3 regions of the Arthrobacter antioxidans genome follow, and region 2 is predicted to be linked to each of the others. Evidence: riboswitches for the same ligand, from Rfam matches in the RefSeq annotation. Region 2 holds a riboswitch; each other region holds the start of a gene.

Region 1 (3,265 bases), 1.1 Mb from region 2:
CGCCGTCGCGTTCTACGTGCTGCACCAGACGCGGTTCGGACGGACCGTGTACGCGATCGGCGGTGGCGAGTCCTCGGCGCTGCTCATGGGTCTCGCCGTCCCGCGCACCAAGGTCCTGGTGTACGGGATCAGCGGACTGTGCTCCTCGATCGCCGGGATCCTCTTCTCGTTCTACAGCCTCTCCGGGTACAGCCTGGCGGCCACCGGGCTGGAACTCGACGCCATCGCGGCGGTCGTGGTGGGCGGGACCCTGCTGACCGGAGGGTACGGCTATGTGCTCGGCTCCCTGACGGGGGTGCTCGTGCTCGGGATCGTCCAGACCTTCATCTCCTACGAGGGCACGCTGAGCTCCTGGTGGACGCGCATCGTGATCGGCGCCCTGCTCCTCGTCTTCATCCTGCTGCAGAAACTCTTCACCCGGAAGGTCAGACTCACCTGAGGCCGCGGGGTCCCGGCGGCTACGCTGTGGCCCATGACTGTTCTCGTGTTCCTGGACCCGGCCCATGACGACGGCAGGGTGGTCGACGCGTCCCGGCCGCAGCTGATGGCCACCGACCTCGGCGCCACCCGCGGGGACGGCCTCTTCGAATCCCTGCTCGCCGTCGACGGAGCCCCCCGCAAGGAGCAGGCGCACCTGGCCCGCCTCGCGTCGTCGGCCGCCGCCCTGGACCTCACCGTGCCGGACGCCGAGGCCTGGAGCCGCGCGATCCGCACGGGCCTGCGCGAGTTCGCGGCGGCGGAACCGGACCAGGGTCACGCCGTCGTGAAGCTGATCGCCACCCGCGGGGTGGAGGGCGCCGGGCAGGCCACGGCCTGGGTGCAGGTGGCCCGCGTGCCGGAGGCCACCCTCCGGCAGCGCGAGACGGGCCTGAGGGTCCTCTTCCTCGAGCGCGGGTACGACAGCACCGTCGCCCAGCGCGCGCCCTGGCTGCTCATGGGCGCGAAGACCCTCTCCTACGCCGTGAACATGGCCGCCGTCCGGTACGCGAAGGCGCACGGGGCCGACGACGTCATCTTCACCTCCTCCGACGGCAAGGTCCTGGAAGGCCCGACGTCGACGGTGCTCCTCGCCCACGAGCGCGACGGCCGGAAGACCCTCCTCACGCCGCAACTCGAGAGCGGGATCCTCCCGGGAACCTCGCAGAGCGCGCTGTTCGCCGCGGCGAAGGAGCAGGGGTGGGAGCTCGGCTACGGGCCGCTGGAACCGCGCGACCTCCTCGAGGCCGACGCCGTGTGGCTGATCTCGAGCATCCGGCTCCTCGCGCCGGTGCTCTCGCTGGACGGCCAGGAGCTGCGCACCTCGACCGCCCTGACGGCCGAACTCACCGATCTCGTGGACCGCTTCGTGTAATCTCCGCCACAAAAGGGCGCCCTGAGGCCCTTCTGCTACGTCAAGTGTCGGTTTCCGGCACGTCCCGTTTTGACCCGATGCTCCGTGCTGCCCTAGCGTTTTGCCTGCAATCAAGAGTTCCAGCCCTCGGCCCTGGCCGGCTGGACAGCAACCCTCTCCCGTAGTGGGGTGCTCCAGGTGAAGATTCGGCCGCCGGGACAAGTCCCCCGGTTGGCAAGTACGGCGTCGTGCGGCCTGTCCCGGACCATTCCCCGGTGACGGCACCCGCACCCTCGCACAGCCCAGAACAGTGAGCGTGTCACCCAGCAGCCTGTCCCCCGTCGCCGTGATCCGGCGTCCCCCGCACCATCCCCCGTTCCCCGCGCCCCCATCCGGGCCGGCACTTCGAAGGACACCATGAACATCTCCCGCAAGGTCCTGGCGGCATTCGCCGTCCCCTTCCTCGCCCTGACCGTCTCCTGCGGCAGCGGCAGCAGCGAGCCCACCGAGACCACCGACGCCCTGGCCGGCAGCGACCAGCAGTCGCTCGACCAGTACACGACCGACACCACGACGCCGATCGACGAGATCGACGTCTCGGAGCTCGGCCTCGTCACCGACGGCACGCTGCGCGTCGGCACGCTCTCCGACGCCCCGCCGAACATCTTCCTCGAGGACGGCGTCTTCACCGGCTACGACAACGAGCTGCTGCGGGCCATCGGCGACAAGCTGGGCCTCGAGGTCGAGTTCGCGTCCACCGACTTCTCCGCGCTCCTCGCCCAGGTGCAGAACAAGCAGTTCGACGTCGGATCCTCCTCGATCTCCACCACCGCGGAGCGCCGCGAGAACGTGGGCTTCACCAACGGCTACGACTTCGGCTACATGGCCGTGGTCACGAAGAACGGCTCCTCCGTCACGGGCTTCGACTCCCTCTCGGAGAGCACCCGCATCGGCGTGGTCCAGGGCACCGTCCAGGACGACTACGTCTCCAACACCCTCGGCCTCGAGCCGGTGCGCTTCCCCGACTACAACACCGTGTACGCGAACGTGAAGAACGGGCAGGTGGACGCCTGGGTGGCCCCGTCGCAGCAGGCCACCGGCCAGGTGAAGGACGGCGACGACACCACGATCGCCGAGACCATCATCAACACCGAGAACTTCACCGCGTACGCCGTGAACAGCGACAACCAGCCGCTCATCGACGCCCTCAACGCGGGCCTGGACGCCGTCGTCGCCGACGGCACGTGGACCGAGCTCACCGAGGAGTGGTACCCGGACCGCGAGATGCCCTCCGACTGGAAGCCCGGCAGCAAAGCCGTGGAAGTAAAGTAGCGGTCCCTGCATGGATGCCCTCGAACAGCTCGGGAAGACCTTCTTCGACTGGGAGGCGATGGCGGCGGTCCTGCCGGACCTGCTGACCGTCGGACTGCCGAACACGCTCATGCTCGCCCTGGCGTCGGGGATCATCGGGACGATCGTCGGCATGATCCTCGCCGTCATGGGGATCTCACGCAACCGCGTGCTGCGGTGGATCGCCCGCATCTACACGGACATCTTCCGCGGGCTGCCCGCCGTCGTGATCATCCTGCTCATCGGACTCGGGCTCGGACCGATCCTCCGGGAGATCACGGGCAGCACGAGCCCGTACCCGCTGGGCATCCTCGCCCTCTCGCTGATCGCCTCGGCGTACATCGGTGAGATCTTCCGCTCCGGGATCCAGAGCGTGGAGAAGGGACAGCTGGAGGCGTCGCGGGCCCTCGGCTTCAGCTACGGCTCGTCGATGCAGCTCGTCGTGATCCCCCAGGGCGTGCGGCGCGTGCTGCCGGCCCTGGTGAACCAGTTCATCTCGCTCATCAAGGAGTCCTCGCTCATCTACTTCATCGGCCTCGTCGCCAGTGAGCGCGAGCTCTTCCGGGTGGGCAACGACGCCGCGAG
Region 2 (3,265 bases):
TTTTGCTGAGGCGAGAGAGGATCCTGCTGCGATGAACGCGGTGCCCAGGCGGATGAGCGCCCGGGACGTGAGTCCTCCGTGGGACGATCCGGCGAGCGCCGGGTAGCCGGCGTGAAGGGTTGTGCTGGTCATGTCGTCTCCTGGGGATCGATGAGGGGGAAGGCATTGAAGTGGATCTGGACGGGCCGGGTTCCCGGGGTGCCCGGTTCGGAGCGGTAGGCGTCGAGCTTCTCGCGGAAGATCTCGCTCATGTCCCGGGCGAGGGCTGCGAGTTGGTCCACCGTCAGGTGGGCGTTCATCGTCGCGATCACGGCTGCGTCCGCCCACTCGGGCGGGATGGACTCGGAACCACTGGCCATGAAGGTGGCGAGAGCCTCGGAGCGGCCCCGTTCGAACTGGCGGTTCACCTGCCGCGTGGCTTCCCTCGTGGTGGGGTCCTGCTCGAGTTCGGGGGTGCTGAGCGTCAGGGATCCGCGGGGGCGTTCCCACCACCGCTCCCGTGCGGAGCCCCGTTCAACCTCCCGGACGAGGCCGTGGCGCGCGAGCTGCCGCAGGTGGTAGCTCGTCGCCCCACTCGATTCGCCGACCCTCTTGCCGATGCTGCTCGCGGTCTGCGGACCGTAGCTGGACAGGACCTCGAGCAACTGGACCCTGAGGGGATGGGCGAGGGCCTTGAGTGCCGCTCCGTCCAGGATGCGGTTGCCGTCGTCCGACGGGTGTCCTGTGCTGCCTGTGGTCTCCTTCATGCCTCCAGTGTGCGCTTGCAAAGATATGTTTGCAATGCTTTCTTTGCGCTTTTTCGGTCCTTTTCGCGTTACCGCCGACCGCCGTCGTCGAACTTTCTCAGGACGGCAGGGGAGGCTCGAGGCGTGACGCCCCGTGACGACGGCGGGTGGACGACGGCGTGCCGGCCCACCTACGCTCGAGACCAGAATCAAGAGCTCCAACGCAAAACCCTGGTTTGTTGGACGGCAACCCCCTCGCTGTAGCGGGGTGCCCCAGGTGAGGATTCGGCCCGGCACAGGCAGTGCGGGCAAGTATGGCGCTTCCGCCACGGCAGTGCCCCGACGTGAGGACTCTTCATGCCCGCATCACCGCGCCGTATCCGGTTCAACGCCTTCGACATGAACTGTGTGGGCCATCAGTCGCCGGGTCTGTGGCGTCATCCCGAGGATCAGTCCTGGCGCTACAAGGAACTGAGCTACTGGGCCGAACTGGCGAAGACCCTGGAGAAGGGATTGTTCGACGGCGTCTTCATCGCCGACGTCCTCGGCACGTACGACGTCTTCGGTGGCTCCAACGAGGCCACACTGAGGCAGGGGACGCAGACCCCGGTCAACGATCCGTTCCTGCTCGTCTCCGCCATGGCGCTCGTCACCGAGCACCTCGGGTTCGGCGTCACCGCCGGCACCGCCTACGAGCACCCCTACCCCTTCGCGCGCAGGCTCTCCACGCTGGACCACCTCACCAAGGGGAGGGTCGGCTGGAACGTGGTGACCGGCTACCTGCCTTCCGCTGCACGCAACATGGGCCAGGAGGACCAGCTCGAACACGACGCGCGCTACGACCACGCGGACGAGTACCTCGAGGTCCTCTACAAGCTGCTCGAGGGCTCATGGGAGGACGACGCCGTGGTCCGCGACCGCGAGACGGGCGTCTTCACCGATCCGGCCAAGGTTCACGAGATCGACCACGACGGCACGTACTTCAAGGTCCCGGGCATCCACCTCAGTGAGCCCTCACCACAACGGACGCCGGTCATCTTCCAGGCCGGAGCGTCCTCCCGGGGCATCGCCTTCGCTGCCGGTAACGCCGAGGCGGTGTTCGTCGCTGCGCCCACGAAGGAGAAGCTGAAGGACGTGGTCAGGAAGATCAGGGATGCGGTCGAGGCCGAGGGCCGTGACCGCTACTCGGTGCGGATCTACACCCTGCTCACCGTGATCACGGACGAGACCGAGGAGAAGGCCCAGGCCAAGCACGCCGACTACCAGCAGTACGTCAGCTACGAGGGAGCCCTCGTGCTCGTCTCGGGCTGGCTCGGTGTGGACCTTTCCGTCTACGATCCGGACGAGCCGCTCGGCAACGTGAAGTCCAACGCCATCCAGTCCGCCGTCGCGAATTTCCAGAAGGTGAACGACGACGGGTCGCCGTGGACCGTGCGGGACATCGCCGAGTCGGCGGGGATCGGTGGGCTCGGGCCGCGCATCGTCGGTTCGGGTGTGCAGGTCGCCGACGAGCTCCAGGCGTGGGTCGAGGAGACCGACGTCGACGGATTCAACCTCGCCTATGCGATCACCCCGGGGACCTTCGAGGACATCATCGAGTTCGTCGTGCCGGAACTGCAGAAGCGTGGGGCCTATCCGACCGAATACACGGAGGGAACGCTGCGCCAGAAGCTGTTCGGGAAGGGCGACCGTCTGCCCGAGGAGCACCGCGGTGCGCAGTATCGGCTCCAGCCGGTCCGCCCCTGACGCGTCGGCGCCTCGGTCATCGCCGACCCGGCGACCGTGGTCAGGGAGTCGTGGTTCGACTGCCCCGGAGATGTCGGCCGGTTCGGCGCTCTGAGCATTGATGACGGCACCTGGGAATAGACCTCCGCTGGCGGCGGAACACTCGCAGGAAGGTGGCCAGCCCGAGGTGCGGGGACTAGCGTCGAAGACAAGGTATCCGACGACCAGTCATTCGACAGAAGGAGTTCCCATGTCACGCGTAGCCATCATCGGTGGGCACGGAAAAGTAGCCCTGCATCTCACGAAGATCCTCACGAGCCAGGGCCACCAGGTCAGCTCGGTGTTCCGTAACCAGGACCACGCAGGCGACGTCGAGCAGGCCGGGGCAAGCCCCGTTGTCGCGGACGTCTCCGAGCTGTCGGTGGAGCAGATGGCCGATGTCTTCCGTGGCCATGACGCCGTCGTCTGGTCTGCCGGCGCAGGTGGCGCGAGCCCCGAGGCGACCTATGCCGTCGATCGGGATGCTGCGATCCGCTCGATGGACGCCGCCCAGGAGGCATCCGTGGGGCGCTATGTCATGGTGTCCTACCTCGGGGCACGTAAGGACCACGGCGTCCCCGAGGACAACGGCTTCTTCCATTACGCCGAGGCAAAGGCCGCGGCTGATGAGCACCTGCGTCAGTCGGAACTCGCCTGGACCATCCTCCAGCCGGGAGCTCTCACCACCGACCCCGGAACCGGGATGATCGAGGTGTCCGCCGAGCCGCAGCAGGACTCCGTAGCACGCGAGGATGTCGCCCTCGTAGCCGCCGTCG
Region 3 (3,265 bases), 520 kb from region 2:
CGAGGCTGGACGGCCCCGTCGAGCCGTAGCAGCCTCCCAGCATGTTGACGGACACCACGAAGTAGCGGTCGGTGTCCACCGTGCGGCCGGGGCCCACGAGGGAGTCCCACCAGCCCTCCTCCTCCGAGGCGCCGCGCGCCACGTGCGAACTGCCGGTCAGGGCGTGCTGCACGAGGACGGCGTTGGAGCCGTCCCGGTTCAGCCTGCCCCAGGTCTCGAACGCGAGCTGGACGTCGGGCAGCTCACCCCCGGTCTCGAGGACCAGCGGACCGATCGACGCGAAACGGAGCAGCCCGTCCCCGTGGGGCGGTGCGTCGTGGGTCCAGTCGGGCAGCGGAGCAGGAGGGTAGGTGGTCACGAACGGTCAGGCTCCCTTGGCGGCGCGGAAGCCCGCATCCAGATCGGCGAGGATGTCGGTGAGGTTCTCGAGGCCGACGGACAGCCGCACCAGGCCGGGTCGCACGCCCGCGGTGAGCTGGGCCTCCGCCCCGAGCTGGCTGTGCGTCGTCGACGCGGGGTGGATGACCAGCGAGCGCACGTCGCCCACGTTCGCGACGTGCGAGTGCAGTTCGAGGCCGTCGACGAAGCGCTTCCCCGCCTCCAGCCCTCCGGCGATGTCGAAGCTCACGATCGCCCCCGTGCCGTTGGGCCCGTACTTCCTCCCGCGCTCGTACCAGGGACTCGAGGCCAGGCCCGCGTAGGTGACACGCTCGACGCCGTCGTGCCCCTCCAGCCACTCGGCGACGGCCTGTGCGTTCTGCACGTGGCGTTCGACGCGCAGGCTGAGGGTCTCGAGTCCCTGCGCGATGAGGAAGGCGTTGAACGGGGAGACGGCCGACCCGAGGTCGCGGAGCAGCTGGACGCGGGCCTTGAGGATGTAGGCGAGGTTCGCGCCGAGCGCGCTGCCCACCCCGAGATCCCGGGCGTAGACGAGCCCCTGGTAGCTCTCGTCCGGCGTGTTGAACCCGGGGAACCGTTCGGGGTCCTGCGCGAAGTCGAAGTTTCCCGAGTCCACGATGACCCCGGCGATGGCGTTGCCGTGGCCGCCGAGGTACTTGGTGGCCGAGTGCACCACGATGTCCGCACCCCATTCGATGGGCCGGATCAGGTACGGCGTGGACAGCGTGTTGTCGACGATCAGGGGGATGCCGTGCTCGTGCGCGACGGCGCTGATGCCCTCGATGTCGAGGACGTCCTGCCGCGGGTTGGAGACCACCTCGCCGAAGAAGAGCTTGGTGTTCGGGCGGACCGCCGCGCGCCACTGCCCGAGGTCGTCGGGGTCCTCGACGAACGTGGTCTCGATCCCGAACTTCTTCAGGGTGTGCTTGAACAGGTTGTAGGTGCCGCCGTAGAGGCTGGGGCTGGCCACGATGTGGTCCCCCGCCTCCGCGATGTTCAGGACCGCGAAGGTCTCCGCGGCCTGGCCGGAGGCCAGCAGCAGGGCGCCGACGCCGCCTTCTAGGCTCGCGATGCGGGTCTCCACGACCTCCTGGGTCGGGTTGCCGATCCGCGTGTAGATGGGCTCGAGTTCGGTCAGGGCGAACCGGTTCGCGGCGCTCTCCGCGCTCGGGAAGACGAACGAGGTGGTCTGGTAGATGGGGAGCGCACGCGCCCCCGTGACGGCATCCGGCACCTGGCCGGCATGGATCTGGCGTGTTTCAAAGGACCAATCGTTGGACATGGTGTTCCCTCTGATCAGGGGCTCCGCCTGTCCGATGCTCCGGCCGGCGGACGCCGCTCCGGGAGACCGGACCCCGCAGGAGCCCGCGCTTGAACGGCGCCGATGGGACGCCGGACCTGGTCTTCACCCGGGGCACCCCACCGCGGTTGGAGGGTTGCCGGCCAGCAAGCCGGGGCTGTGTGCTGGCACTCATGACCTGCATTCATGTAAGCCGATCCGGGCGGATCCGGCAACCGTGTGACCCTCCGTGAAGCGGCCCGCGGGAGCACTCCCGATCCGGTCCCAGCCCTCTCCCCCGACACGCCCCAGGGAGTAAGGCAACCCTTAGTCGAGACCCAGATCACTTAGTGCCAAGATAGCCGCATGCGCCTGGACCATGTATCTTATGCCTGCGAACCCGATGGACTTGCCGCGACGGCCGATCGAATCTCGGCCAAGCTCGGCGTGGAGCCGGTGAAGGGTGGTGTGCACCCCCGCTTCGGCACGCGCAACATGATTTTCCCCCTGGTCAACGGCCAGTACCTGGAGGTCGTCGAGGTACTGAACCACCCGGCGTCGGACAAGGCCCCGTTCGGCCAGGCCGTCCGCGCCCGCTCCGAAGCCGGCGGCGGCTGGATGGGCTGGTGCGTCGCCGTCGACGATCTGGCACCGTTCGAGGAGCGCCTCGGACGCAGCGCCGTACCCGGCAACCGGAAGTTCCCGGACGGCCAGGAGCTCACGTGGCAGCAGATCGGCATCAAGGGGCTCATCGCGGACCCCCAGGTCCCCTATCTGCTCCGCTGGGACGACGGCACGGAGGACCTCCATCCCTCGAAGGCGCGGCCCGCCTCGGTGAAGCTGGAGTGCCTCACCATCGCCGGCTCGTCGGAGCGTGTGACCGACTGGCTCGGGACGGACGTCGAGAAGACGCTCGACGACGTGCAGGTCCAGTGGATCGCCCCCAACGGGACGCCCGGCGTCATGTCGGTGACGTTCGAGACCGACAGCGGTCGCGTCGAGATCTAGCCTCCGATCACGCGCCGATCCCCAGGGCGGGCCCGAGCAGCGCGTAGCCGACGAACCCCGTGATGTCGATGAGCGCGTGGGCGATCACGAGCGGCATGACCCGCCGCGTCCGGGTGTAGAACCAGGCGAACAGCAGGCCCATCAGCACGTTCCCGATGAACGGCCCGAACCCCTGGTAGAGGTGGTAGCTGCCCCGGATGAGGGCACTCGTGATGATGATCGCGGGGGTGGACCAGCCGAGGTCTCGCAGGCGGATGAACAGGTAGCCGACCACGATGACCTCCTCGAGCACCGCGTGCCGGAGTGCGGACAGCACGAGCACCGGGATGGTCCACCAGTAGTCGTCGAGCGCGGCCGGCACGAGCGCCGTCGTGATGCCGAGCGCGCGGCCTCCCGCGTACACCCCGAGCGTGCCGACGGCGATGATCGCGGCGAGGCCCACGCCGAAACCGACGGTGCGCAGCGGCTGCTCGAAGGTGAGGCCCAGGCGCCGGACGGCCGAGACGCCGGGGCCGCTGAGCAGGAACAGGACGAGCGCCACGGGCATCAGCGCGAAGAGGATGTCCAGGAGCTGGTAGG

The links. A riboswitch is a leader RNA that binds a small molecule or an ion and turns the genes downstream of it on or off. The one in region 2 is predicted to bind S-adenosylmethionine.
Region 1: linked by a shared signal. The riboswitch ahead of MWM45_RS15445 (ABC transporter substrate-binding protein) and the one ahead of MWM45_RS03235 (LLM class flavin-dependent oxidoreductase) in region 2 are both predicted to bind S-adenosylmethionine.
Region 3: linked by a shared signal. The riboswitch ahead of MWM45_RS05480 (bifunctional o-acetylhomoserine/o-acetylserine sulfhydrylase) and the one ahead of MWM45_RS03235 (LLM class flavin-dependent oxidoreductase) in region 2 are both predicted to bind S-adenosylmethionine.

What each region holds. Positions count from the first base shown of each region.
Region 1 is NZ_CP095501.1:3,349,217-3,352,481, forward strand. Features, by position in the region: gene yjfF (galactofuranose ABC transporter, permease protein YjfF) at 1-439, shown strand, start outside; gene MWM45_RS15440 (aminodeoxychorismate lyase) at 473-1,351, shown strand; SAM riboswitch class IV at 1,460-1,577, shown strand; gene MWM45_RS15445 (ABC transporter substrate-binding protein) at 1,748-2,662, shown strand; gene MWM45_RS15450 (amino acid ABC transporter permease) at 2,673-3,265, shown strand, end outside.
Region 2 is NZ_CP095501.1:680,944-684,208, forward strand. Features, by position in the region: gene MWM45_RS03225 (hypothetical protein) at 1-132, opposite strand, end outside; gene MWM45_RS03230 (ArsR/SmtB family transcription factor) at 129-746, opposite strand; SAM riboswitch class IV at 933-1,046, shown strand; gene MWM45_RS03235 (LLM class flavin-dependent oxidoreductase) at 1,083-2,471, shown strand; gene MWM45_RS03240 (SDR family oxidoreductase) at 2,701-3,265, shown strand, end outside.
Region 3 is NZ_CP095501.1:1,197,780-1,201,044, reverse strand. Features, by position in the region: gene metX (homoserine O-acetyltransferase MetX) at 1-358, opposite strand, end outside; gene MWM45_RS05480 (bifunctional o-acetylhomoserine/o-acetylserine sulfhydrylase) at 365-1,681, opposite strand; SAM riboswitch class IV at 1,762-1,878, opposite strand; gene MWM45_RS05475 (VOC family protein) at 2,045-2,686, shown strand; gene MWM45_RS05470 (CPBP family intramembrane glutamic endopeptidase) at 2,694-3,265, opposite strand, start outside.